3 regions of the Idiomarina sp. 28-8 genome follow, and region 3 is predicted to be linked to each of the others. Evidence: predicted binding sites of a transcription regulator. Region 3 holds the regulator's gene; each other region holds the start of a gene.
The links. Region 3 encodes FliA, which starts transcription of late flagellar genes. Its sites were predicted from a motif close to CTAAAGNTNNNNNNNNNNNNGCCGATA; they were not measured.
Positions count from the first base shown of each region.

Region 1: a site for FliA is predicted at 4,002-4,028, ahead of pomA (flagellar motor protein PomA). Genes of this name have one in related genera too.
Region 2: a site for FliA is predicted at 1,527-1,553, ahead of RJ32_RS13595 (DUF5610 domain-containing protein). Genes of this name have one in related genera too.

Region 1 is NZ_DF266792.1:139,144-146,143, reverse strand. It holds gene srmB (ATP-dependent RNA helicase SrmB) at 1-316, shown strand, start outside; gene RJ32_RS10900 (VanZ family protein) at 313-645, opposite strand; gene thiI (tRNA uracil 4-sulfurtransferase ThiI) at 664-2,115, opposite strand; gene RJ32_RS10890 (flagellar motor protein MotB) at 2,182-3,120, opposite strand; gene pomA (flagellar motor protein PomA) at 3,123-3,890, opposite strand; gene RJ32_RS10880 (exodeoxyribonuclease VII small subunit) at 4,093-4,329, shown strand; gene RJ32_RS10875 (polyprenyl synthetase family protein) at 4,326-5,213, shown strand; gene dxs (1-deoxy-D-xylulose-5-phosphate synthase) at 5,218-7,000, shown strand, end outside.
Region 2 is NZ_DF266794.1:4,595-11,594, reverse strand. It holds gene RJ32_RS13615 (DUF3024 domain-containing protein) at 1-296, shown strand, start outside; gene RJ32_RS13610 (DUF6429 family protein) at 355-579, shown strand; gene RJ32_RS13605 (hypothetical protein) at 642-932, shown strand; gene RJ32_RS13600 (hypothetical protein) at 1,139-1,483, shown strand; gene RJ32_RS13595 (DUF5610 domain-containing protein) at 1,611-2,207, shown strand; gene RJ32_RS13590 (hypothetical protein) at 2,386-2,706, shown strand; gene RJ32_RS13585 (hypothetical protein) at 2,703-3,017, shown strand; gene RJ32_RS13580 (zinc-dependent peptidase) at 3,059-3,826, shown strand; gene RJ32_RS13575 (DUF748 domain-containing protein) at 3,860-6,220, opposite strand; gene blaOXA (class D beta-lactamase) at 6,455-7,000, shown strand, end outside.
Region 3 is NZ_DF266790.1:79,967-86,966, forward strand. It holds gene flhA (flagellar biosynthesis protein FlhA) at 1-1,302, shown strand, start outside; gene flhF (flagellar biosynthesis protein FlhF) at 1,315-2,649, shown strand; gene RJ32_RS05165 (MinD/ParA family protein) at 2,706-3,578, shown strand; gene RJ32_RS05170 (RNA polymerase sigma factor FliA) at 3,571-4,296, shown strand; gene cheY (chemotaxis response regulator CheY) at 4,334-4,717, shown strand; gene RJ32_RS05180 (protein phosphatase CheZ) at 4,731-5,480, shown strand; gene RJ32_RS05185 (chemotaxis protein CheA) at 5,494-7,000, shown strand, end outside.

The DNA of each region.
Region 1 (7,000 bases), on a different contig from region 3:
TACTGATATAGCTGCTCGAGGGCTGGATGTAGACGACATTACCGTGGTTGTTAACTACGACTTACCTAAACAGGCCGATGTTTATCTGCACCGTATTGGGCGCACAGCCCGCGGCGGACAAAAAGGAACGGCTATATCACTGGTAGAAGCACATGATGCTTTATTACTGGGACGTGTCGAGCGTTACCTGGACGCCAAACTCGACAGACGAACAATTGAAGGGTTAAAACCTCAATATAAGTTTCCGTCGACAGAAAAGTCCCGGTCGAAGAAAAAAGTGAAAAAGAAAACGGATAAAAAGAAGAAGTCGCGTTAACGCGACTTCTTGCTTAGTAAATGGTGCAAAATAAAGTAAGCAACAACCCCACTGGCATCTGCCAACCAATCATAAACGTCGGCACTACGCCCGGGCGCATAAGACTGGGCTATTTCTATTAATAAGCCATAACAAACCAGAATCAGTAGCGACAGCTTAGCTGACAATGCAAACGCTCTGTGAAAGGTCAGTGCCAGAACAAAGAAAATTCCAAAGTGAACCAGCTTATCCAGATGCGGAATGCTCTGAGCTCCGGTACTTGGAAACTGCCACAAAAAGAGAAAGGTGGCTGTCGATAACACAACAAAAAATAGGGCTCTTGCCAGCATAGTCTACTTCTCTCTAAATTAGGGCTTATAAACCGATACGTTGTTATAGCCATTTTCGTGCAATAACAAAGCCTGCATCCGGCTCATAATGCCTTGATCACAGTACAGCAAGTATTCCCGGCTTTGATCCAGTTCAGCAAACTGTGAGGCTAATTTGAAAAATGGAATTTCAATAACCTCAACTTCTACTGACAAGGGTGCTGCTTCAATTTCTTCATCGTTTCGAATATCTATGATGGTTGTGTCGCTACTGAGTTCCGTTGTGGTATCCGGCAGTGCCAGTTCTGCGTCTGTTTGCGTCGCTATATCCTGCATGCTCAGTACGTTTGACGCCCGTACCACCTGATCCAGTAAATCTTTGTTAAGCTTTGCTTCTTCGGCTTCGATAACCGCCGGAATGGCTTTAACTGTGGGCTTATTAGAAATAACACCACAATATTCAGGAATGGATTTAGCCAATGGTTCGGTACCAATGCGCTTTGCTTCATCCACAATTTCCTGTTTGTCTTTGGTTATTAGCGGGCGTAAAACCAACGCTGACGTAGCCTGATCAATTACCCTCAGGTTAGACAGAGTCTGACTGGATACCTGCCCCATAGCTTCACCGGTTACCAACGCCTGCGCTTTTACATAACGAGCGACTTTATCCGCAGCCCTTAGCATTTGCCGTTTTAACACCACGCCCATCTGACCGTTATCCACGTTTGTCAGAATGTCGTCAACAATAGGGGCAAAATCAACACTAATAAATTTAATGGGGTGCGACGAACTGTATCGCTTCCACAAATAATAGGCTATTTGACGCACTGCGACTTCATGGGCGTCACCGCCTAAATTAAAAAAGCAAAAGTGAGTTCGCGCACCGCGCCGGATAAAATCATAGGTTGCAACGCCGGAATCAAAGCCACCACTTAACAATGACAGTACGGTTTCCTGAGTCGGAATAGGAAAACCACCTAAGCCATTCACTCGTTCTCCAACCAAATGAACAATCTGATTAGTAATTTGCAGCGCAATGTCCAGGTCCGGATTAGATAGGTTTACAGAAGTATCCGGAACACGTTCCAGCAAATAACCGCCGACGTAACGTTCTAGCTGTTGTGAGCTGAATTCGTGATTACCTTTGCGCTTAACCCGCATAGCAAAGCTTTTACCCGGCAAACGCTTTAACCAGTGCTCACCAACCAGTTCGGCAACCGCATCAAAATCGGTTAATGGCTGTTCTATAACTTCGGCAAACCAGGAAATACCGGGGGTGTTTTGCAGAATCTCTTTGATTTCACTACGTACCTGAGAGTCGTCGCCATCAGCAGAAACTTCGATGCGATCCCATAGCCACTTGACGTATACCGAGTCGTCAACCGGAGCCAGTATTTTACGCAGGTTATTAGTCAGTACTTTACCGTAACGCTTACGAACAGAACGGCTTTTAATGGTAATTTCAGCGTGCAGGCGAACAACAAACTTCATAGCAAAATCGTCAAGTCTTTAGGAAAGTGGGCAATTATACGTGTCATGCCCGGCAGAAACCAGCGCTCAGTCGATAACATCAACCGGGTCAGATTCTGCCGCTTTACCTTGCATGACGGATATTTCAACACGACGGTTTCGCTTGCGGTTTTCTTCCGAGTTATTCGGCACCAATGGCTTAGTATCGGAATAGCCCATAACCACCAGACGGTCTTCGCTAAAGTCGTCTACTTTCAGCATTTCTTCCGCAACCGCAACCGCCCGCTTACTGGAGAGATCCCAGTCTGATGAGTAGATTTCCGATACCAGCTTTTCATTATCACTATGGCCAGAAATAGTGACCTCACCCGGAATATCTTTCAGTGCCCCGGCGACCTGCTGAATAATAGGCCGGAACTGCGGCTGTAAAAATGCCGAGCCTTCAGGAAATGAGCCTTGTTCACGTATGCGAATGATAATTTGTTGACCGTGCTGCTCAAGCTCAATAGTACCGGCTTTAATCTCATTCTCAAGCTGCTGCTCGATACGACGCATAAGCTCCTTAGATACCTGCGTCATAGCCTCAGTGTTTTCCGCTTCTGCCTCTTTTTCGTCATCCGCGCTGTCGGACTCCTGACCGCCCCGCTCAGTTTGCTGACCACCGGCAAAGTCGGATTCACCTTCCTGGAACTCGAGCATCTGCTGCGTCATTTCCACGGTCTGCTGCTGGATAGTTTCAATGGGCGTTGGCTCTGGCCGCCCGGGACGGAACTCCTGAGCGATAACACTGGTACCCTTAGGAATGTCTTTCACTTCAATTTTATTCTGCACGCCTAAAGCGTACTTCATTGAACCGGCTATTTGCTTAAACTTCAGCACGTCCATTTCCGAGAAAGCCAACAAGAGCACGAAGAAGCACATGAGCAAAGTCATGAGATCGGCAAAGGTTGCCATCCACATGGGCAATCCCGGGGGCGGACAGTTGCAGTCCTCTTCTTCTTCGTCTCTGACTTTCTCTGAGGCCATAACTACTCGTCCTCATCCTCGTTACCAATACGCTTAGATTCAGCTAAGTAATTACGTAAAATACCTTCAATGACACGAGGGTTCTGACCATCCTGAATACCTAAAATGGCATCCAGTATCAGTTGCCGGTTCAGCTTTTCCTGTTCGGCCCGTAGCAATAACTTATTAGCAATAGGAATGGCAATAACGTTGGCTAAAAAGGCACCATAAAGCGTTGTTAACAAAGCAACGGCCATAGCTGGTCCTATCGCCTTCGGGTCATCCATATTAGACAGCATAGCAACCAGGCCAATCAGGGTACCAATCATACCCATAGCCGGTGCTACATCGCTCAGTATTTTAAATACCCGGGCGCCCTCTTCATGGCGGGCAAAGCTCATTTTTATGTCTTTAGACAAGGTTTGGCGGACAACTTCGGCATCGTGACCGTCAACCAGCATGTCTACGCCTTTGCGAAAAAATTTGTTCGGAATTTCCGCTTCTTCAAGTGCCAGGAAACCACCTTTACGCGCAGAGTCTGCCATTTCAACAGCAGTGTCGATAAGCTCTTGCGGGTGTTCAATTTTAAAGAAAAACGCCTTAACAACCACTTTCCCCGTACCCAGAAACTGGCTTAGAGAAAAGTTCGCTAAGGTTATAAATAATGAACCGCCGAATACGATAAAGAATGAGCGAGTATCTAAAAACAGACCAATATCCCCACCCAGAACCATAGCAACAATGACAAAGCCAACGGCACCGATAATTCCTACGAGCGTTGCTATATCCACTCAGCCTTCCTCCCCGATTTGAGTTTTCATTTATGCTGCTGTGCTCATTCTTAAACAATCGCGTCGCGCTTACAAGCGACATCTGTTCATCTTACACAGGAATAATGAGATCATCGGCTGACATTCCGGATTCTTTATCGGATAATTAACTTTCATTCTATTAGCAATGCGGCTCATCACAGATATTAAGGCAGACTCAGCTATGGCAGACGAACAGAAACAGCAATCCTTTGAACAGGCTCTGGAGCAGTTAGAACAGCTGGTTAATGAACTGGAACAAGGCGACTTACCGCTTGAGCAATCGCTGAAGAAATTCGAACAAGCCATTGCCTTATCACGTTCCAGCCAGCAGCAGTTGCAGCAAGCCGAGCAAAAAGTGACAACCTTGCTGGCCGAGCAGCAATCTGAAACTGATGAAAGCAATGGAGAACTGATGTGACGATTAACTCGTTAACAGCAGCAACACGAGAACAAGTCGATACCTTCTTAAAGCAAACGCTTGCGCAGTTAACCCTGAATTCGCGTCTGAATCAGGCCATGCAGCACGGTGTGTTAATGGGCGGAAAACGTATTCGCCCTTACCTGCTGATGACTGTTGCCGATATTTGTGGCGCTAATAAAAACGATGCTCTTAGAGCCGCCGCATCAGTGGAATTAATACACGCGTATTCGTTAATTCACGACGACTTGCCAGCAATGGATGACGACGACTTGCGCCGTGGTCAGCCGACTTGCCACATTGCTTACGACGAAGCGACAGCCATTTTAGCCGGAGATGCGCTACAGACACTGGCTTTTGAAGTCTTAACCGAAAACCGTATGGAACAATTGCCCAGTGAACGACAGCTGCAATTGGTTCAGGTACTGGCTAAAGCCAGCGGTGCCCGCGGAATGTGTGCAGGTCAGGCAATAGATTTACAGGCGACAGCTAAAATCCTCACTGAAGACGCTCTGGAGCAAATGCATTTAAGTAAAACCGGCGCGTTGATAACAGCCGCCGCCACTATGGGTGTGTTGTGCGGTAATAACAATTCACAACAATGGCGGAAAAAGTTTGAGCAGTTCGCTCATTACCTGGGGCTGGCATTTCAAGTACAGGATGATATCCTCGACGTAACAGGTAACACTGAAGCTCTGGGCAAACCTCAGGGTTCAGATACCGCGTCTGAGAAGTCAACTTACGTGCGTTTGCTTGGGATAGAAGGTGCTCAGCAACGCCTGCAAAACTTACACCATAAAGCACTACAGTCGTTAAGCGATATCCCTTACAATACAGACAGACTTGAACAATTTTCCGACTTGCTGTTAAAGCGGGACCACTAACTGAATGACTCAACAATATCCGTTACTTGATAAAATTAACTCCCCCGCTGACCTGCGCCGTTTACCACGAACGCAATTGCCGGACCTGTGCGCAGAAATTAGACAGTTTTTATTGACCTCAGTGAGCCAAAGCAGCGGCCACCTCGCGTCAGGTTTAGGCACCGTAGAGCTGACGGTTGCCCTGCATTATGTGTATCACACACCAGAGGATAAGCTGGTTTGGGACGTTGGCCATCAGGCTTACCCACATAAAATTCTGACCGGGCGTAAACAACGGTTGCACTCTATTCGTCAAAAAGACGGGCTTCACCCGTTCCCCTGGCGCGAAGAAAGTGAATACGATGTGCTCTCAGTCGGGCATTCAAGTACGTCTATATCAGCAGCTTTAGGAATGGCGGTCGCCGCACAAAGACAAAGCCTGCGACAGAAAGTCGTCTCTATTATCGGTGACGGTGCAATGACCGCAGGTATGGCATTTGAAGCCATGAATCATGCGGGTGATATAAAACCGGATATGCTGGTCGTGCTGAACGACAATGACATGTCTATTTCAGAAAACGTTGGCGCTCTGAACCATCATTTTGCCCGCTTATTGTCAGGTCGTTTTTATACCTCTTTACGGGAAGGCAGCAAAAAATTACTCAGCCCGCTCCCTCATATTCGCCATTTTGCCAGCCGTGCCGAAGAGCACATGAAGGGCATGATGGCGCCGGGAACTATTTTCGAAGAGCTGGGGTTCAATTACATAGGTCCGATAGACGGCCATGATGTCGATACTCTGGTCGACACGTTATCGAACATGCGCAGTTTAGGCGGCCCGCAATTGCTGCACATTGTGACGCAAAAAGGCAAAGGTTACCGACCTGCAGAAAAAGATCCTATTGGTTACCATGGCGTGCCAAAGTTTGATCCCAAAGAGTCCAGCCTGCCTGAGAAAGCACCGGGTATTCCCAGCTATTCTGAAATTTTTGGCCAATGGCTGTGCGATACCGCAAGTAATGACAAGTCACTTATGGCCATAACACCGGCTATGCGTGAAGGCTCTGGTATGGTGACCTTCTCACAGCAATATCCACAACAGTACTTTGACGTGGCTATAGCTGAGCAGCACAGTGTGACTTACGCAGCGGGCCTGGCTATTTCAGGACTGAAACCAGTTGTCGCCATTTACTCCACCTTTTTACAGCGTGGTTATGATCAACTCATTCACGATGTCGCCCTGCAAAACCTTGATGTGCTTTTTGCCATTGACCGTGCCGGCATTGTCGGTGCTGACGGCCCCACTCATCAGGGCGCTTTTGACTTAAGTTACCTTCGTTGCATACCTAATATGGTGGTAATGGCTCCCAGTAATGAACAAGAGTGTCTGGACATGCTAACCACAGGATATCAGTACAAAGGTCCGGCAGCGGTTCGTTACCCCCGTGGAGCGGGTGTTGGTCTGGAGCTTCGTCAGGGTAAAGTTATTGATATAGGAAAAGCTCAAACCCTTACTCAGGGGCAGAATATTGCTTTCCTTAATTTTGGTACCCTGCTGCCTGAAGTGGAAGCAGCGGCAGCCAAATTTAATGCCAGCGTTGTCGATATGCGTTTCGTAAAACCTCTGGACACCGCTTGTCTGGACCAGTTAATGACAACCCATTCGGTACTGGTAACCGTAGAAGAAAACGTCATAGCAGGCGGCGCAGGCAGTGCAGTGAGCGAATACATAGCCCAACACAAAGCAAGCCCGCAAGTGTTAACAATAGGCTTACCGGACGAGTTTATTAAACATGGTTCGCAAGGTG
Region 2 (7,000 bases), on a different contig from region 3:
TTCTTGCTAAACACCGGCCACCGCCAAGTATAAGAAGTGATCTAGATATTGGTTGGCGCCTGGAAAAGCAATCTATTTATATTTTTGAAACTCGACCAGTTTGGAATAATCCATCTGAATATCAGAATTTGGATATCGCAAAATCTACCTTTGTTCGCAGTCAGGGTGTTTGGAAAATTTACTGGATGCGGAGTGATTTAAAGTGGCATGCCTACGAGCCTAAAAGCCAGGTAAAAACAATTGACCAAGTTTTTAAAGTTGTAAGTGAAGATGAGTTTTGTTGTTTTTTCGGATAAGCCGTATAGGAAACCGCTAAGTTCTCCATTAAACAAAGCCATCATTGGAGGATGATCTATGGCAATTGACGAAGATAAAATCGATGAGTCCGTTTTGGCTTTGCTATATCTAGCATTGCATGATGACAGTCGGGCTTGGAAGTCTTTTGACTGGGATGCAATGAACCGACTTCACGAAAAAGGACTCATTGGTAACCCGGTCGGTAAGGCAAAGTCTGTTGTGTTCACCGAGGAAGGATTAAAAGAGTCAGAGCGCTTGTTTCGGGAGTTGTTTACCACTTGATTACTAAATGTCCACTAAGTGTCCACCCGTATGTTCAAAGGTTATGAGTTAAGGAGCTATTATTGAATTCAATGGATCTTAAACGGGCGGAAAAACTGTCTTTCAACTTACTCATAGCATCCGTAGCGCTGGCCGTGCTTATTTTTCTAGTAGTAAGTTTGACTGGTGACGGTTGGGCTCAAATTGCTGGTTTTTTTATGGGATTTTGCGTTGGCGGCTTTTTGGCTGTAGTTCCTGCACTATATTCTGGTTATATTCTAATAAAAACGAATGCGAGTTCAGCTAACCTAAAGTCAGTTTTAGCACTCTCAGTTGTGTGGTTTATGACAGTATGCGCTTTATATGTCTTTTAGAAGATAACAAATTATGACAACCCTTATAACCGTAATTGCCGTTTTGCTACTCGCAGCAGTATTAAACTTCCGGAGGTTTTGGTGATTGTCAGGAAAATGGAAGAGAGGGATCTTGAAGCTGTAAGCGGCATCTGCCTTGCCTCGTTTCTTCAATCTGTAGCTGATAGCTTGTCTGATGAAGGCAACAAAAAGAAAAGGAGTATCGAATGGAGTATTTTTACTTACTAAGCTTATTAGGGCCGCTTTCATTAGTTGTTGTTCTTTTTATGCTTCGCTCATCGCGTTTAAATAATCCCGAACATGTTTTGCAAGAAACGGGAGATTCCGTACGGATTCTTCATACTCCTTTGGCCAGGGTCGTGCCGTCTCTGGGGAAACTCATTAACAAACACAAGGTAGCTCGTATTCAGAAAGCTGACAGAATTGTGACTGTTTTCAATCAGAGCTCAAATGCAATTGATATCACGCTGTCGAAAAAACATACCGACGTGGTGTTTAACCGAGCTGGCTCGTTATTTCCAAATGCTGAGAAAGTGGTTATTAATAGCTAGTAATGAGCATACTTGGGCTGGTCAATGCTGCTGTGGAAAAAGATTAAACTTTAACCAGTAGCTGCCGTTAACAAGTTACGGGCTATACTAAAATCAAGCTATAGCCGAACTTTTCAGGAGCAATATTATGTCAATTACTACAGGTAATAGCACCTCCGTAACGGGCTCTGGCAAGCAGAATAGCCCCGCAAAAACTGACGACAACCGCAACAGTATGAAAGAGATGGCAGCGCAGTCTAAGCAGGCAAACAATGCTGGCATTTTGCGCGCTCACGAGCGGGTATCTCTGAACAGTAATAATGATTCGCTCAGCTTATTGTACAAAACGGCGCTGGAAGGCATTAACGCTGAGCTGGAACCGGTAATGGGCAAAAATGCCACGCAGAAAATTTACGATTCCGGCGTTGATACTTCTCCCGAGGCCACGGCAGATCGCATTGTTTCTTTTGCGACCAATTTTTATGGTCGTTACAAGGAGATGAACCCGGGCGAATCGGAAGAAGACACTCTGAATAATTTCATGGAAGCTATTACTGGCGGTATTGAAAAAGGCTTTGATGACGCCAAAAATATTCTTACAGGCTTACAAGCATATGAAGGCGAAGTCGAAAGTGGTGTCGACAAAACCTACGATTTAGTAATGAAAGGCCTGGACAGTTTCCGCGAAAAAATGCTGGAACAGGCGACCAAGTCAGAAGAGTCTGATAGCGGCGCTGAGGACTAACCTCGGCGCTTTGCTCCCCCCGAATAGACGTCTGCTAAGTACTTTTGATGAGTTCAGCACCTAACCCTTGAATTGTTGATATAAAGAGTCATCAAGTTAAGTAAAGGTGCTGGCAATTTTTTAATTTCAACAGGTAAGATAGTTCCCTTCGACTCTATGGAATACAAAGGACAAACTTTTGGCTCCCCCTGATCACAACACAGATATTGTAGGAAAGTTTATTGATGTGTCTTTGTATCGGGAGCTTGCCGAGAAAATACCGGATAGAAACCTGGAAATTATTGAGCTAATTCTTCAGAAAGACAAAGAGCAGATTGCGAATGCATACAAGCCCTACCTTAATGGCATGGAGCTCAGCCCTTTTGCCGTCACCTTAGGCGATAACGTGCTTTTTACAAATTCTGTTGGTACTGTCTACTACGTTGATTTTGACTTTGGTGTTTTCGATATGGGTAGGTCTCTCGATGAGTTTGTCGTTGAATTAAAGAGTGGGCAATGAAACTGAGTATTGGAATAATCATCGCTATTTGCCTGGTGATATTGGGTCTATGGGCTGCCGATATTGCTAGTGATCGCGGCAATAAAGTAAAAATTACGGAAGCTGTCTCGGCATACAGCAACTGGGAATGTGGCTACCCTAATAAGTCGGGTTGCAGCGTTGTATTCGATGTTCCGGCCGGAACTGACCATGACGTTAAACGTATACGATACGGCAAAGACTTTATGGCCATTCAGATTAACCAGGACGGCCTAAGCGGCTGGGTGTTTTCAGGGAAAGGAGTGCAAACTATTGCGAAACCAAGTAGTTAATCAATTTCACTATTGCGTTTCTGTTCAACGCCGAGGACGCCATGTTTAAGCGATTACGCAATTGGTTTGAGAATAGACGCATTAGAAAAATGGGTTTCACGATAAGTGAGTGGGAGTCCGCGGTAGCTGACTGGCCGGTAATGGCTCGTTATCAAGGGGCGGAGCGCGATGCACTGCGAGATATGGCGTTCCGTTTTCTGGTTCGTAAAAACTTTGCATCAGGCGGGGATTTTCAGTTCACCGATGCGATGTGCCTAAAAATAGCGACCATGGCCTGCGTACCTGTTCTGCACCTTGGGTTAGATTGGTACGATCATTTATACACCATTATTCTTTACGAAGGGGACTTTGTTCCTAATCGTCCGTATCGTAGCGACGACGGCGTTGTTCACCCTCAAAGCCCGGGGTTAAGTGGGGAGGCATGGTTGCGTGGTCCGCTTATTTTATCGTGGCAGTCGGTATGTCAAACAGGGCCTCATGCTCGTCATGGAAAGGCTAGTAATGTCGTTATTCATGAGTTTGCCCACAAACTCGATATGTTGCGCGATGGTGCTAACGGTGCGCCGCCGATGCATCCGGATATGAAGCCCGGCGAATGGCACGATATTTTTTCTGCGGCCTGGGAGAGGTTGCAGAGTGATTCTATCCATCATAGGCCGTTACCGCTTGATGGCTATTCGTTAACCAGCCCGGCTGAATTTTTCGCGGTATGTAGCGAAACCTTTTTTGAAGATCCACAGAACATGAAAGAGCACATGCCCGAGGTTTACCGGTTATTATGTCAGTTCTACCGACAGCGTCCTTGCTGACGAATATTGCTGTGCTCCAACCACGTGAGCGGCTTAATCCGTTGTAACAGCTAGTTCCATGGCAATGCGTTCGCTTTCTACTGAATCGACTTCCTGAGGCTCTCTAATACGTACCCGATCAGCAGATATACCGCTCTTAGAATTGTTGACCAAAGCATCACGCACTGCCTCTGCACGTGCATTTGCGATAGCTTTGAGCTCCTCATCTGTAATCGACTGCGCTGCTATAACCTTTTCAGCTAAGTGGTTGCGATAGGCCAGAGCGTCGAATTTCTCTTCATTGGATGCTTCACTTGGTTTTTCAGTGAAGCGGTCCTTCAGGGCTTCGAGTTCTGTGTTCGGGTAATGAGAGGAGAATATTGCCTCCATAGCGGCCTGACTTGACTCGCTTGTCAGGCTTGGCTCCTCTACCTCGCTTCCTTCTTCCGCCAGACGTTGTCGTAAAACTTTCACCGCTTTATCTTCTTTCAGAGTAGGAGCATCGAAAGCCCGGTTGAATGGACCGGCTAGTTCGAGAGCCAGAGCAGGACGTTCATTGAGGGCCTCGCGAAGCTTAGCAATGCGCTCACGCTGGGGAGGGAGCAAATGGGTACGTCCCTCCGGAAACTCAACTTTACCCATTTCTTCTGAGTCCGCGCCCACAAGGTTAGCTAAAAAGCTGAAAGGTGCGGTAACGACAGACTTAATAGCGTCTCCAACGGCCTGTTGGATAACTTTGCCAAAGTCGAACTGCGGGTTGCCAACATCTCCACTTACCGGCAGATTTAGGTCAATGACACCGTCGCTGTCCTGCAGCAATGCAATGGCGAGGTCCAGGGGGAGATCCATTGCGTCGCTGGATTCCATTTTTTCGCCCAGTTTCAGGTCATGTAGCACCAAGTTATTCTGTCCGTCTAGCTTTTCCTCATTAACGGTGTAGTCGAGATCAAGATCCATCGTGCCGTCTGCTATTTTTCGGCCAGCGAAGTTCACGGTATAAGGAGAGTATTCAGGGATCTGAAGGTTACGGAATCTGACATTAACAGTCGTCTGGCGCGTTGGATGCCAGGCGTGAACGGTGCCGGTTACCTGTGCCAGGCCATACTCTGCAACTTCGCCTTCAAGCTTCACCCGTGCCGGCTCAGACGAATCGGAACTCAAAGTAGACACTTCTCCGCTTAGTGTGTGAATACTTGTAGAGAAGGGCAGCGGCAGAGAGTTATCGGAAAACTGAATGTCGCCGTCAGACAGCTCAACACCTTCTATAGTGATACCGAACGGTTTGGTTTCCTCGCTTTTACTCGTATCGTCTTTTGTGTCGGCCGGCGCATCAACGACAAGTTGTCCGAAGTTAGTGGTTTTGTCCTGGTTAATGACCACCCGACCGGACAAGCCTTTAACGACAATGGGCGCTGTTTCAATCTCGTTGTTTGCTATGTTCAAATCAAACTGTTCGGTTTTAAGGCTATCCCATCCAAGGAGAGTCTCGTCGTTAGAGGCTTCTTTGATGTTCAGTGTATTAATGCTGGCAGAGCCTTTAAAAGCAAAAGGTTGTTGTGCATTGGTACTCATTTTCCCATTCAGGGTCAGTGTTCCGTTTTCAAGCTGCACGTTCATAAATTGCTGCAGGTAAGGGGCTGCCTGCTTAAACGCCAACTCGTTAATTTCGGCATTTCCTTCCAGAGCTGGGCTCGGCAATAATTGAAAAGTTCCGTTGAAGGCGAGTTTACCGCCCTTTGTAAGCTGACCATTCAGGCGCAGCGGGAAGCTCGCGTCATTTTGTAGGGTGAAATCTTTTACGGAAAGGCCTATGTTCTGCAGAGCCAGTGACACCTGTTTGGGTTCGGCATCGTCAGCAGCTGTTACGTCTTTTAGATTGTCAGCAAAACGCAGAACACCGTTCTCCAACTTAAAGTCTCTGATGCGTAAGGCAGGCATTTCCGCAGGCTCTTCTTTCCCTGATTCTTTTTTCTCCGATTCCGGGCCAGAGCTATCGGCGGCAAGACGTGAGAAGCGCGTTTCACCTGAAGCAAAGCGTTCTTCCTGAATTATTAGCTTGTCTATTTGAATTGCTTCGAAAGTCCAGGTTTGGTCAATAATGCTCGACCATTCCAGGTTGACGAACAAATTGCCCCAGCCAAGTAACTGCCGGTCATCTTTGTCATTTAGCGCAACGCCATTCATTCTAAGCGTTAGTGTATACGGGTTGGTTTGCACCGACTCTATGCGCAACTCACGGCCAAAATCTTCTTTAGCCGTATTCACCGCAACGTACTGGATTACCCAGGGTAGGGCAAAAAAGCCCAGCAAGGTGTAGAGAATAATCAGTACCAACAGCCAGAACCGAACGCGACGCGGGGAGGCCCATTTTTCTCGCAGATAGTTGCCGAATTGACCAAGTGAGCTGCCGTGCATAATAGAGCCTCCGTTAAAGCGAGTAATAATGCACAGTGTAGCCGCCCGAGCGGCCAGCGTCACTTTCGTGTAACGTAAATTTTATTGCGGTACTCTTGCTGGCTATGGTGTAGTAAATAGTTGTGGAACCTAAGGACTGTCGAAGCACCATTTCCACAGATGCCAGTAAAGTAAGCCATAGAATCAAAACGTAGCGCCAGACCTTTTGGAGACAACATGAAATTTAGCTTAATCATGCTTTTTATATTGAGCTTTGCCGTTCCCGTGTGTGCGGAGACTCAGGAGCGCTCTGATTGGGGAAGCGTATTCGAAAAATATGAAGTTCAGGGCACTATTGTCGTAGTCGATGGGCGTGAAAATGATCAGACGACATTTGTGTTCGATAAAGAAAGAGCTGCAAAACGGTTTTCACCTGCGTCAACATTTAAGATCCCACACACGCTTTTTGCCCTTGATGCAGGCGTCGTTCAGGACGAGTTTGAGGTGTTTAAGTGGGATGGAGTGGAACGCAGTTTTGCCGGACACAATAGTGACCAGAACCTGCGCTCGGCTATACGCAACTCAACCGTTTGGGTTTATCAGCAGTTTGCGGAAGGTATTGGAGCGGAAAAAGCGAAAGACTACTTAAAGCGCATTGATTATGGAAATGCAGCTCCGTCTGACGATATCCGTAATTATTGGCTGGATGGGAAGTTGGCTATTTCTGCCAACGAACAGATTGATTTTTTGCAAAGGCTCTACCTTAACGAACAGCCTTTTGCGGTAGAACATCAACGGTTG
Region 3 (7,000 bases):
GTTCTGCAATTGCTCGATAACCCTAAGGTTTTGGTCATTACCAGCGCGGTATTGTTTGCCATGGGGGTTATTCCCGGTATGCCGCATTTTGCCTTTTTAAGCATGTCTGCGGTGTTAGCCGGCGCGGCTTACTTTAAACTTAAGAAAACCAAGACTGAAGAAGGCGAACTGGTTGAAAAAGAACAGGAGCAGCAAGTTCAGCAGGCGCAACAAAAAGAGCTCAGCTGGGATGACGTACGCCACGTTGACACTATAGGTCTGGAAGTTGGTTATCGCTTAATTCCTTTGGTGGATAAGCAGCAGGGCGGTGAATTGCTGTCACGCATTAAAGGTGTACGTAAGAAGCAATCTCAGGAGTTTGGTTTTCTTGTTCCGGCCGTACATATTCGGGACAACCTCGATTTAGGCCCCAACAGTTACCGCATTACTCTTATGGGTGTGACCATGGGTGAAGCTGAAATTCGTCATGACTGGGAGATGGCGATTAACCCGGGTCAGGTATTCGGTGAGCTGGACGGTGAGAAGACAAAAGATCCGGCCTTTGGCCTGGATGCTGTCTGGATCCGTCCTGAGCAACGCGAGCACGCTCAAACTCTGGGTTATACCGTGGTTGACGCTGCAACTGTAGTCGCTACTCACTTAAGTCAGATTGTAACCAACCATGCATCTCAGCTGCTGGGCCACGAAGAAGCACAAGAATTGCTGGATCGTCTGGGGCGTACTCATCCTAAGCTGGTTGAGGGGCTGATTCCGGATCTATTGTCACTGGGCAACTTTGTGAAAGTACTGCAGAACTTACTGGACGAAGGCATCGCGATCCGTGACATGCGCACCATTGTACAAACTTTGGTTGAGTATGCAGGACGTAGCCAGGACCCAGAAGTACTGACGGCTGCAGTCAGAATTTCACTGCGCCGGTTAATTGTTCAGGACATTGCTGAAGGGGCGGCGGAATTGCCTGTCATAACTTTGGCACCAGAGTTGGAACAGATGTTGCATCAATCATTGCAAATGGCTGGTAATGACGGAAATCAGCAAGGCGCCGGAATCGAACCTGGTTTGGCCGAACGCCTGCAACAGTCATTACGCGAAGTGCATCAGCAGCAGGAAATGAATGGTGAACCTTCAGTACTGCTGACCTCCGGGCTTCTGCGGTCAACCATGGCGCGATTTGCGCGTCACGCTACCGATGGTATGCGCGTGTTGTCCTATCAGGAAGTACCGGATGATAAACAAATTCGCATTGTCAGCTCAATTGGTGGACAACAAAACGGTGGTGAACAAACCGCCACACAAGAGTAACGGGAGTCGCTTGTGAAGATTAAACGCTTTTTTGCCGAAGATATGCGCCGTGGATTGCAACAGGTTAAAGAAACCTTAGGTCCGGATGCGATTATCCTGTCCAATAAGAAAGTAAACGGTGGTATTGAGCTGGTTGCAGCCATTGACCCCGATGCGCAACAGGCACAGCCAATGGCTGAGCAGGCCCCAAATGAGCCGGCTGCGTCAAAGACACCGGAAGTGCCGGCTGAGTCTTTGCAAGAGCTGTTGCAACGTCAGGCACAGGTTGCACAGCCCGCACAGCGCACTGCTGCGCAAGCGACTACTGAACCGGCACAACGGCCAGAGCCGAAAGCCGAGCCACAAGAATTTAACGCTTCTCAACTCAGCGACGATATTTTTCCTGAACAAATAAACGCACCAGCAGCAGACGACTCCCAGGCTATTGCTGAACTGCGCTCTCAGGTCAATGGTATTCGCCAATTGCTGGAACACCAGTTAAGTGGTTTGATGAAACAAGAAATGGATCGTGAAGAACCAACCCGCTCTATGCTGATGAACCGGTTAATGGATATGGGTTTGAGCGAGCGAGTTGCCGATCAGATTGCCTGTTTTATTCCTGAAGGCGGATCAGATGACGAAGCCTGGGAACAGACTCTACATTTATTAGAAGGTCAGTTGAATACGACCTCTGACGACATTTTGACGCGCGGTGGAGCGGTTGCTTTAGTCGGCCCTACCGGTGTCGGTAAAACCACGACCATTGCGAAGTTAGCCGCTCGTTATGCGCAACGCCATGGTGCCGATAAAGTGGCTTTAATTACCACCGACACCTTTCGTATTGGTGCCAGTGAACAATTACAAACCTATGGTCGTATCATAGGGTGTCCGGTCAAAGTGGCAAAAAATGCACAGGAACTGGCAGATGCATTACTTGCGCTACGTCAAAAAAGTCTTATTTTGATTGATACGGCAGGCATGGGTCAACGCGACAAGCGTTTGAACGAACAGTTAAGCCAGCTTATTCAGAATTCACGATTGCGGATTCGTCCTTACCTGGTGTTGTCTGCAACATCACAAAGCCAGGTGCTGATGGATGCTGTTAAGCAATTTAAAGCACTGCCTTTGTCTGGCTGTATTTTCACTAAGTTGGACGAATGCTTAAGTTTAGGTGAGAGTATCAGCGTAGCTATAGAACATGGCTTACCGGTTGGTTATTTAACAAATGGCCAGCAAGTGCCTGAAGACATTCGGGTAGCGGATGCGAACTTTATGGTTGCCGAGGCCGAGCGCCTGCTTGATAAAAGCATTTGTTCCTCAGTGTCAGACGTGCCAAAATCGTACTGGAATGAGGCGTTTTCTCGCTGAATGAGTCAATATAATATGAAGCTGTTATCAATCTAGTCAGAAAAGAGATACGCCCGATGGATCAAGCAAGCGGTCTGCGAAGAATGAAACAATCGAAAGTAAAAGTTATTGCGGTAACTGGTGGTAAAGGCGGCGTTGGGAAAACCAACGTGTCGCTGAATATGGCTATCGCAATGGCAAAGCAGGGCAAACGAGTATTAGTGCTGGATGCCGACTTAGGTCTGGCTAACGTCGATGTTATGTTAGGCCTGCGGGTTGAGCGCAACCTGTCTCATGTGTTGAGTGGGCAGTGCGAGTTAGAGGATATTCTGATTGAAGGCCCGGCGGGAATCAAAATTGTTCCGGCAACATCGGGAACGCGCTCTATGGTGGACTTGAGCGAATCTGAACACGCCGGGTTAATTAGAGCCTTCAGCCAGCTTCAGGGGAACTATGACGTATTAATTGTCGATACTGCAGCGGGTATTGGTAATACCGTTGTCAGCTTTGCCAGAGCATCACAGGATGTTTTATTAGTGGTTTGTGATGAACCCACATCAATTACTGATGCATATGCACTGATAAAAGTATTGAGCCGGGAGCAGGGCCTGTTTAAATTCAAGGTGGTTGCCAATATGGTACGAAATCTGCGCGACGGACAAGTATTGTTCAATAAATTAACTAAAGTAACCGATCGGTTTTTAGACGTTGCTTTAGAGCTTGCCGCGATTATACCTTTTGATGACAACTTGCGTTTAGCTGTTAGAAAACAACAACCTATGGTACTGGCTTACCCAAAATCGCCGGCTTCTTTAGCGATAAAAGCTTTGGCTAAGAAAGCCATTGACTGGCCTGTTCCGGCTCAAGCCGGCGGGCATTTAGAATTTTTTCTTGAACAATTGATAACTTCTGCCGATAACGAGAGTAAGCGGGATGTTGCCAATGAATAAAGCTGCCGTTTATGCCGCCACTGCTGACAATCGAAATGCTATTATTGAACAGCATACCGGGCTGGTTAAGCGTATTGCACACCATATGATGGCTAGACTTCCAGCCAGTGTGCAAGTGGATGATTTGATCCAGGCAGGCATGATTGGCTTATTAGAAGCTGCGCGTAACTTTGATAACAGTAAAGGCGCCAGTTTCGAAACCTTTGCCGGCATTCGCATTCGTGGTGCTATGTTGGACGAAATTCGTCGTGGTGACTGGGCTCCGCGCTCGGTTCATCGTAATCATCGACGCGTACTGGAAGCCATTCGTCAGGTTGAAAATGAAACCGGACGCGATGCAAAAGACACGGAAGTGGCCGCAAAGCTGAATATGGGTATGGATGAATATCATCATATTTTGCGGGATGTCAGCACGGGACGAATTGTTGGTATTGAAGATCTTGGTGTATCAGAAGATGCTATCATGCCAGAGCAGGTAACGGGTTCAGCTTATGAACCACAAAGAGATGTTGAAAATGCTGCGTTTCATAAAGCGTTGGTTTCGACAATATCTTCGTTACCAGAACGTGAAGCTTTGGTGCTTTCGTTGTATTATGACGAAGAATTGAATTTAAAAGAGATAGGTGAAGTGCTGAGCGTGAGTGAATCACGAGTCAGTCAAATTCACAGTCAGGCAATGTTGCGACTGAAGTCGCGAATGCAAAATTGGGTTGAATAAACTTTGGTTGTAATCGAGAGCCTCAGTGGAGGGTGCTTTGGATAAAAATATGAAAATTCTCGTTGTGGACGACTTTTCTACAATGAGACGAATCATTAAGAACTTACTTCGTGATCTTGGCTTTACCAATATACAGGAAGCCGATGACGGTAATACCGCATTGCCCATGTTGCAGAACGGTGATTTCGACTTTGTCGTAACCGACTGGAATATGCCGGGTATGCAGGGAATCGACTTGCTGCGTGAAATTCGCAAAGACGATAATCTGGCTCATTTACCGGTGTTAATGGTAACGGCGGAAGCCAAACGAGAGCAGATCATTATGGCAGCTCAAGCTGGAGTAAATGGTTACATTGTAAAACCATTTACAGCCGTAACGTTGAAAGAAAAGCTCGACAAGATTTTCGAACGAATCAGCTAAAGGGCGAACGACTATGTCTGATAACGCCCATGATATTTCTCTGGAGCAAGCCAAGGAATTAGTAGCCTTGCTGGAAGACGGGAAACAGCAGCAGGCTAACCAATTACTGGAAGATGTTTACAACCGTCGTAATGACAAGTTGTTTACCTCTGTAGGCCAGTTAACAAGAGACCTCCACGAAGCGCTCCAGGACTTTCAGGTTGACCCTCGCATTGTGCAAATGACGCAGGATGATCTTCCGGACGCGCAAAATCGTCTGCTGTATGTCATTGAAAAAACTGAAGACGCCGCGAACCGCACCATGGATGCTGTAGAAGCCTGTCTGCCACTCGCAGACGATATGCATCATCGTGTCGAGAAAGTGATGCCGGCCTGGAACCGGTTAATGAGCAACGATATTCAGTTAAATGAATTCAAGTCTTTATGTCATGAGGTCGATGACGTACTTAAGCGCTGTGGTGAAAATATGCCTCAAGTGCATGGGTTAATGACTGAAGTGCTTATGGCGCAAGATTTTCAGGATATTACCGGGCAAGTTATTCGTCGGGTTATTCAATTGGTCGAAGACGTTGAAAAGAACTTGATTGAATTGCTGAAGATATTTGGTAAAGAAGAAGAACGTCGTAACGCGGAAAAAGCAGGGTCTGCGCCTAAGAAAGATGCAGCCCATGCCGAAGGCCCAATTATCGATGCTGATCAACGCGATGACGTGGTTGGCGGACAAGACGAAGTGGACGATTTGTTGTCCAGTTTAGGTTTCTAGGAGCATCAGTCGCATGAGCTTTGATATGGACGAAGACATTCTGCAGGATTTTTTGATCGAGGCTGGAGAGATCCTCGAGCAACTGTCTGAACAGCTAGTTGAACTGGAAAATGATCCGCAAAACAAAGACCTGTTAAATGCTATTTTCCGTGGCTTTCATACGGTTAAAGGTGGTGCCGGGTTCCTGTCGTTGGGAGCTCTGGTTGATACCTGTCATGGTGCGGAAAACGTATTCGATACCCTGCGTAATGGTCAACGTACTGTCACTTCCGACTTGATGGACGTGATTCTTCAGTCTTTGGATACTATCAATACTCAGTTTGCGCAGGTGCGCGCTAAAGAAGATCCTGAAGCAGCTTCACCCGAGTTACTGGAATTATTGCATAAGTTAAGTGAACCAGAGTCTGAGGACGAAGAACCTATAGAGGTTCCAAAAGACGAACCTGCCGCGGAAACAGCTCCGGAACCAGAACCTGCAGCTGAAGAAAGCAGCAGCGAGAGCATTGACGAAATTCAGGACGATGAGTTTGAAGCTTTGCTGGACGAGTTGCATGGTGAAGGCAAAGGTCCCGGAAAAGAAGATAAGCCAGCGGCGTCCAAACCCAAGGTAAATGAAGACAGTGATGAAATTTCAGATGATGAATTTGAGTCATTACTGGATGAACTTCATGGTAGCGGGAAAGCGCCTCAAAGTGCTGAGAAAAAACAAGAAAAGCAGAAAGAGCCCGCAAAAGACGACGAGATTACAGACGACGAATTTGAATCCTTGCTGGACGAGTTGCATGGCAGTGGCAAAGCACCGACACCGAAAGGTGATAAGTCGGCTAACGAGCCTGCGCCGGAAAAAACTGAACCCAAAGCGCAGCCAAAACCTGCGGCAAAGCCAGCATCTAAGCCAGAAGCTAAGCCAGAGCCGAAATCAGAGCCTAAAGCGAAACCAGCAGCGGCTCAGTCTGCAGATAAAAAGCCAGCTGCACCAGCGCCTGCTCCAGTTGAAACTACTGTGCGGGTTGATACCAAGCGCTTAGACGAAATTATGAATATGGTCGGTGAGCTGGTACTGGTCAGAAACCGTCTGTTGAGCCTGAGTAATTCTGACGAGTCAGACAGTGCTGAAATGGGCAAAGCTATTTCCAACCTGGATGTTGTCACTGGTGACTTGCAGGGCGCAGTGATGAAAACCCGGATGCAGCCAATTAAGAAAGTGTTCGGTCGTTTCCCCCGGGTTGTCCGTGACCTGGCTCGTAGCCTGAAGAAAGAAATTAATCTTGAGATGTACGGTGAAGAAACCGATTTAGATAAGAACTTAGTTGAGGCGTTGGCCGATCCTTTGGTGCATTTGGTTCGTAACTCTGTTGACCATGGTATCGAAATGCCGGATGAGCGTGAAGCAAATGGTAAGTCGCGCTCAGGAACCGTTACTTTATCGGCGTCTCAGGAAGGCGACCATATTATGCTGTCGATTAAAGACGATGGTGCCGGTATGGACGCTGAAAAACTGAGAGGTATTGCCGTTAAAA